One region of the Arthrobacter sp. genome, then DNA from elsewhere that is predicted to be linked to it. Evidence: predicted binding sites of a transcription regulator. Region 1 holds the regulator's gene; the other holds the start of a gene.
The links. The regulator HrcA, encoded in region 1, represses chaperone genes, less so after heat shock. The targets are predictions, from matches to a motif close to TTNGCACTCGNNNNNNNCGAGTGCNAA.
Positions count from the first base shown of each region.

Region 2: groL (chaperonin GroEL) is a predicted target of HrcA. The motif match lies at 1,502-1,528, and genes of this name have one in related genera.

Region 1 covers NZ_DALZXY010000062.1:10,598-14,010, reverse strand. Annotated here, with positions in the region: gene RTN46_RS11690 (DUF4870 domain-containing protein) at 1-332, opposite strand, end outside; gene RTN46_RS11685 (DUF3097 domain-containing protein) at 488-1,330, opposite strand; gene hrcA (heat-inducible transcriptional repressor HrcA) at 1,509-2,522, shown strand; gene dnaJ (molecular chaperone DnaJ) at 2,625-3,413, shown strand, end outside.
Region 2 covers NZ_DALZXY010000003.1:69,584-72,996, reverse strand. Annotated here, with positions in the region: gene RTN46_RS01255 (LytR C-terminal domain-containing protein) at 1-231, shown strand, start outside; gene RTN46_RS01250 (cold-shock protein) at 435-638, shown strand; gene RTN46_RS01245 (TM2 domain-containing protein) at 727-1,275, opposite strand; gene groL (chaperonin GroEL) at 1,678-3,315, shown strand.

The sequences.
Region 1 (3,413 bases):
AGCAGCGCATTGATGATGGCGAAGAATCCGCCGACCACAGGAATGAAGGAAAGCAGCCAGGCCAGCAGTGCGAGCAGCGTGGGAGGGAGCGTAAAGTTCAGCGCTTCCTTGGATTCCTGGGCGGTAAACGGGCCGCGGTCCTTGAACACCAGATAAATGATCAGGGACGGGACAAACCCCAGGATGCCGCCGAAGTGGGCCATCGTGGCCCACTGCCGGTCCTCGGATGCCGTCAGGGGCAGCGCATTGGCAGGGGCGCCCTGGTAGTCCGGGCGCGCTGGTGAACCCTGGTTCTCCGGCTGGGTCGGATGGTTCTGGCGTGTGTTGGACACAGTTGCATTCCTTAAACTCTCAGATGACGCTGGGTCTGCACCCACGGGTACCTGTTGTTCAATCAAGGGTACTGGCTTCGGCGGCAGGAGCAGGTACCGGCGGTTCCGCGTGCCGGTAGGCCCCCGCGTACCGCAGGGTTCGCGGGACAGCGGGCTCAGGGGCTCGTAAGGAAGTCAATGACCTCTTCGACCCGGCCCAGCAGGGTGGGCTCCAGATCCGCGTAGGTGCGTACCGAACCCAGCAGTTTCTTCCAGCCCAGGGCGATGTCGGTGTGGTTGCGGTGCGGCCAACCGAGTCCTTTAAGGATGCCGGTCTTCCAGTCTTCGTTCCGCGGAACAACCGGCCAGGACTGCGCGCCGATCACCTGGGGCTTGATGGCCTGCCAGACGTCAACGTAGGGGTGTCCGACGATCAGCACGTTGCCGGCGGCGCCCGGCACGGCCATCGCTTCGGCCGCGATCTTCGACTCCTTGGAGCCCGCGACCAAGTGGTCCACCAGGATGCCCAGCCGGCGTCCCGGGCCTGGGATGAAGTCCCGGATCGCAGCGGCGAGGTCGTCGACGCCATGCAGGGGCTCAACGACGATTCCCTCAACGCGCAGGTCATCGCCCCAGACCTTTTCCACGAGCTCGGCGTCGTGCTTGCCTTCCACCCAGATCCGGCTGGCCCTGGCCGTGCGGGCGCGCTGGTTAGCGACGGCGACGGACCCGGAGGCGGTGCGCCGGACAGCGGGGGCTGATGCCTTGACCGCCGGCACAACTTCCACGGGCTCGCCCTCAAGCAGGAATCCGAATCCCAGTTCGAAGGACCGGGTGCGGCCATGCGCGTCCTCCAGGACCATCAGGTGCAGTCCGCCGGATTTTTCCGTGCGGAGGACAGCGCCAACCCAGCCGGTTTGCACGACTTCGAGGACCAGGCCCTTTTCCGCTCCGACCTGCCGCAGCGCCTTGCGGGACGGGGCCGCAAGATCCTGTGGCCCCCAGTGGTAATTCGACACGGAATATTCCTCATTCCTGAATGCGGTGCAATGCGCCGGCGTGGCTGCCTGCACGGGAAGTTCAATGCTAACAACGCCACCGGATCGTATTAGACTTAGCACTTAGGTACATCGAGTGCTAACAGTCATTCCATGACCAGTCCGTATAAATGTGCGACGCAGCGAGGGAGGGAAACCATTGAGTGAACCACGCCGGCTCGAGGTGCTCCGGGCCATCGTTGAAGACTACGTCCACTCCCGTGAGCCCGTTGGCTCGAAGGCCCTCGTGGAGCGGCACCATCTTGGAGTCTCCTCGGCGACCATCCGCAACGACATGGCAGTTCTTGAAGAAGAAGGGCTGATCGTTGCCCCGCACACTTCCGCCGGGCGGATTCCCACCGACAAGGGTTACCGGCTCTTCGTCGACCAGCTCTCGGACGTAAAGCCGCTCTCGGCAGCTGAGCGCCGTGCGATCCAAACCCTGCTGGAAGAAGCGGAGGACATCGATGACGTCCTGGACCGCACGGTCCGCCTGCTGTCCCAGCTCACCAACCAGGTAGCTGTGGTGCAGTACCCGCACCTCGGCAACGCAAAGGTGCGGCACATTGAATTTGTCCTGCTCGCGCCGTCACAGGTGTTGGTGGTCCTGATCTCCGACACGGGACGCGTCGAGCAGCGGGTGACAACCATTCCGGCCCCGGTCACCGAACCGGCGCTGCACGAACTGCGCCAGCACTTCCTTCAGTCGCTGGCAGGGAGCACCCTCACCCGCATCACGAGCCACCTCACCGACTGCCTGGCAACGGTTCCGGCGCAGCTGCGCGGGATTGCGGGTACGCTGGCGCGCTGCCTGGAGCAGCTGGCCGGTATCAACCGGGAGGACCGGATGATCATGGCAGGCACGGCCAACCTGGCCCGATCCACAGGCGACTTCCCCCTGACCATCGGGCCCATCCTGGAAGCACTCGAAGAACAGGTCGTGATGCTGCGGCTCCTCTCCGAGATGGAACAGGATGCCAAGGGTGTCTCCGTCCGCATCGGTTCGGAGAACTCCTATGGCTCCCTCTCGGAGGCATCCGTGGTTGCCACTGGGTATGGCCGGGACGCGTCCGCTATGGTAGGAGTCCTTGGTCCCACGCGTATGGACTATCCCAACACCATGGCTGCGGTTCGCGCCGTCGCCCGCTACCTTTCCCGTGTCCTGAACGACTGACAGGCCACAGACCGGATACGAATTGGCAGCTGCCAGCGGCGCTGCCGGTAAGACAAGAAACCCCCAAGGCGGGGTACGCAACACAGGAAGCGATGTGCACGAGTGAGTGATCACTACCAGGTTCTCGGCGTGAGCCGGGATGCCACCGGCGAGGAAATCAAGAAGGCCTACCGCAAGCTTGCGCGCAAGCTGCACCCGGACGTCAACACCGCCCCCGGCGCTGCCGATGAATTCAAGGCTGTCACCCACGCCTACGAGGTCCTGTCGGACCCGCAAAAGCGGCGCGTCTACGACACGACCGGTAACGAGAACGGTACCGACAACGGGTTCGGCGGCGGCTTCAGCGGCCAGGGCTTCGGATTCCAGGATATTTTCGACACCTTCTTCGGCGGTGGAGCCGGTGGAGGCGGCGGAGGCAGGGGCCCTGCCTCCCGCACCCGGCGCGGCCAGGACGCCCTCATCAACGTCCGGATTGATCTGAAGGACGCCGTCTTCGGCTCCAACAAAAAGATCGACGTCGAGACTGCGGTTCTCTGCCCGACCTGTGAGGGATCCTGCTGCCAGCCCGGCACTTCGCCGCGTACCTGCGATATCTGCCACGGCAGCGGCCAGGTCCAGCGGTCCGTTCGCTCCATCCTCGGCCAAGTCATGACCACCGCTCCCTGCGGTTCCTGCCAGGGCTTCGGCACCGTGATCCCCGATCCCTGCCACGAATGTGCCGGCGAAGGCCGGGTCCGCAGCCGCCGCACACTGACCATCAAGGTTCCCGCGGGTGTGGGCACCGGCACGCGCATCCAGCTCAGCGGCCAGGGCGAGGCCGGCACGGCCGGAGGCCCACAGGGTGACCTGTACGTGGAAATCCGCGTCAACGCGGACCCGGTGTTCGTCCGT
Region 2 (3,413 bases), on a different contig from region 1:
GTTTCCGGCCTTGGTGCGAGTATCTCGGCCCGGATCGGAGCCGATGGCTGGGCGACTGCGCAGGTAGGGAACTGGGCGGGAACTCCGCTGCAGACTTCAGTTATCTTCTACAACGGAGAAGCACAGCGGGCCAACGCGGAAGAGCTGTCCGCGCTCCTTGGAATCCCGACGCTGAGCGACTCACCTGAGTTCTCCAACGTCACCGTCGTGGCAGGACCCGGCTTCCAGTAAGCAGGTACTCTGCTTAACGCCCGCACCCAAAGTTAAGTCTCCATAACTATCCCCGCGGTCCATGCACGATATTCGTGCCTGTGGCTAAAGTAAGGGCCAGCCGCCCGGAACCAACGCCCTGGCCACATTTCGGCCCGGATCGGCCCGGCGGCTGTTCAGGCGGGTCATTCCGCCGGAGCGGAACCTAAAAGGGGAGAAAGAGCATGGCGCAGGGGATCGTCAAATGGTTCAACGGTGAAAAGGGCTACGGGTTCATCACCGTTGACGAGGCCCAGACCGACGTCTTCGTCCACTGGTCAGCAATCCAGTCAGCCGGGTACCGGACGCTGGAAGAAGGACAGCGGGTGGAGTTTGAGATCGGTGAAGGACAGAAGGGACCACAGGCCGAAGACGTTCGGACTGTGTAGTACGCCTAACCGGTGAGCAATGCCCACCACAGAACCGGCGGCCGGTGTTCCGGCCGCCGGTTCTGCTTTCCATCGGAGGCACGGAGCGTTACTCGCGCAGGGGCATGCCCCGCGCATCGGTGCGGAACGACTGCGCCCCCGCCAGAATCATGATGCCTTCCACGAAGCCCCAGATTGCACCAAAACCCCAGGTAAACACCGTCACGAGGATCTGCACCACGCCGATGGAGGTATACCCGAGGTAGAACCGGTGGACACCGAAACCGCCCAGGAAAATCCCGAGCAGTCCGGCTGCCAGCCGGGACTTGGGCGGATCCACCGCGTAGTAGTAGCCGGGAGGGTATACACCCGGCTGCTGCGGCCGGTAGTACCCCTGCTGCTGGCCCGGCTGCGGCGGTCCCTGCGGAAAGTTCGGCTGCCCCTGCGGCCCAGGGCCTGGGTGGGACTGCTGGTTCCAGGGCTGCCCGTACCCCTGCTGCTGCTGATCGCTGCCCTGGTCGCCGTAGTCTCCGGGAGGACGGCCATAGGGAGGTGGGGGTGGTACGGCGCTGGCACCATGCGGTGAGGCTGCCGGGGGTGCACCGGTGTGCTCATCATCCCGTTCCTCAGAAGGGCGGTCATTCGGCGGCTGGTTCATGGACATGGTCCTCACAGGTCTGGGGGGGACACCTGCCGGGAGCCTGGTCCCGGCGGTCTCCTGCAATTGCTGAAGAACCAATGTACGCCGCCTCACAGTCAATCGGGGGACCCTTCCGGGAGAATGTCCTCCGGAGCTCTGCCGCGGAGCGGTTTTAACCCCGAAACCTCGGCCGCCAGGCTAAGTGACTGCTTGCACTCAAAGGGCGGGAGTGCTAATTATTGACTTAGCACTCTTGCGGGTTGACTGCTAAGTCGCCGGTGTTGAGTGAACCAGCAAGCCACTGGGGTGAGGGACCGGAATGCGCGTAAAGAGATCGTGTGCTTCGCCCCGTCCGTCGCGGGCGCCTCAGCCAGGAATGCAACATCCAAGCATGACTGTTCCGGAAGGACGATAGCCGTTATGGCCAAGATCATTGCATTTGACGAAGAGGCACGCCGCGGCCTTGAGCGGGGCCTCAACACCCTCGCCGACGCCGTCAAGGTCACCCTCGGCCCGCGTGGCCGCAACGTCGTACTCGAAAAGAAGTGGGGCGCCCCCACGATCACCAATGACGGCGTTTCCATCGCCAAGGAGATCGAGCTGGACGATCCGTACGAGAAGATCGGCGCTGAGCTGGTCAAGGAAGTTGCCAAGAAGACGGACGACGTCGCTGGCGACGGCACCACCACGGCAACCGTCCTCGCCCAGGCACTCGTGAAGGAAGGCCTGCGCAACGTTGCTGCCGGCGCCGACCCCCTGGGCCTCAAGCGCGGCATTGAGAAGGCCGTCGCGGCCGTCACTGCTGAACTGCTTGCTTCCGCCAAGGAAATCGAAACCAAGGAGCAGATCGCTGCCACGGCTTCCATCTCTGCCGGTGACCAGCAGATCGGCGACCTGATCGCCGAAGCCCTGGACAAGGTTGGCAAGGAAGGCGTCATCACGGTCGAAGAGTCGAACACCTTCGGCTTGGAGCTTGAGCTCACCGAGGGTATGCGCTTCGACAAGGGCTACATCTCCGGCTACTTCGTCACCGACGCAGAGCGCCAGGAAGCAGTCCTCGAGGACCCCTACATCCTGATCGTCAACTCCAAGATCTCCAGCGTGAAGGACCTGGTTGGGATCCTGGAGAAGGTCATGCAGTCCGGCAAGCCGCTGCTGATCATCGCCGAAGACGTTGAAGCCGAGGCGCTGGCTACCCTGATCGTGAATAAGATGCGCGGCCTGTTCAAGTCTGTAGCCGTGAAGGCTCCGGGCTTCGGCGACCGCCGCAAGGCGCAGCTGGCTGACATCGCCATCCTCACCGGTGGCCAGGTCATCGCCGAGGAAATCGGCCTCAAGCTCGAGAACGCCACCCTGGACCTGCTTGGCCGTGCCCGCAAGGTCGTAGTCACCAAGGACGAAACCACCATCGTCGAAGGCGCAGGTGACTCCGAGGAAATCGCAGGCCGCGTCAGCCAGATCCGTGCCGAGATCGAGAACTCCGATTCCGACTACGACCGCGAGAAGCTGCAGGAACGCCTGGCCAAGCTGGCCGGCGGCGTTGCAGTCATCAAGGCCGGTGCCGCAACCGAGGTTGAGCTCAAGGAACGCAAGCACCGCATCGAAGATGCAGTGCGCAACGCCAAGGCTGCAGTCGAAGAAGGCATCGTTGCCGGCGGCGGCGTGGCACTGATCCAGGCTGGCCAGAAGGCATTCGCCGGGCTGTCGCTGGAAGGCGACGAAGCGACCGGCGCCAACATCGTCAAGGTCGCCATTGACGCACCGCTGAAGCAGATTGCCTTCAACGCCGGCCTCGAGCCCGGCGTTGTGGCTGACAAGGTCCGCAGCCTGCCGGAGGGCTTCGGCCTGAACGCCGCTACCGGTGAGTACGAAGACCTGCTGGCAGCCGGCGTCAACGACCCGGTAAAGGTGACCCGCTCTGCACTGCAGAACGCGGCTTCCATCGCCGGCCTGTTCCTGACCACCGAAGCTGTTGTAGCCGATAAGCCCGAAAAGGCTGCTCCGGCTATGGGCGGTGGCGACGAAATGGGTGGCATGGGTGGTATGGGCGGCTTCTAGCACCCATCCCACCGGTGTAAGCCGGTGAGCACTACCTGCGCTAAGGACGCGGTACCCGATTGGGTGCCGCGTCCTTAGCGTTGCCGGTGATTTGGGTG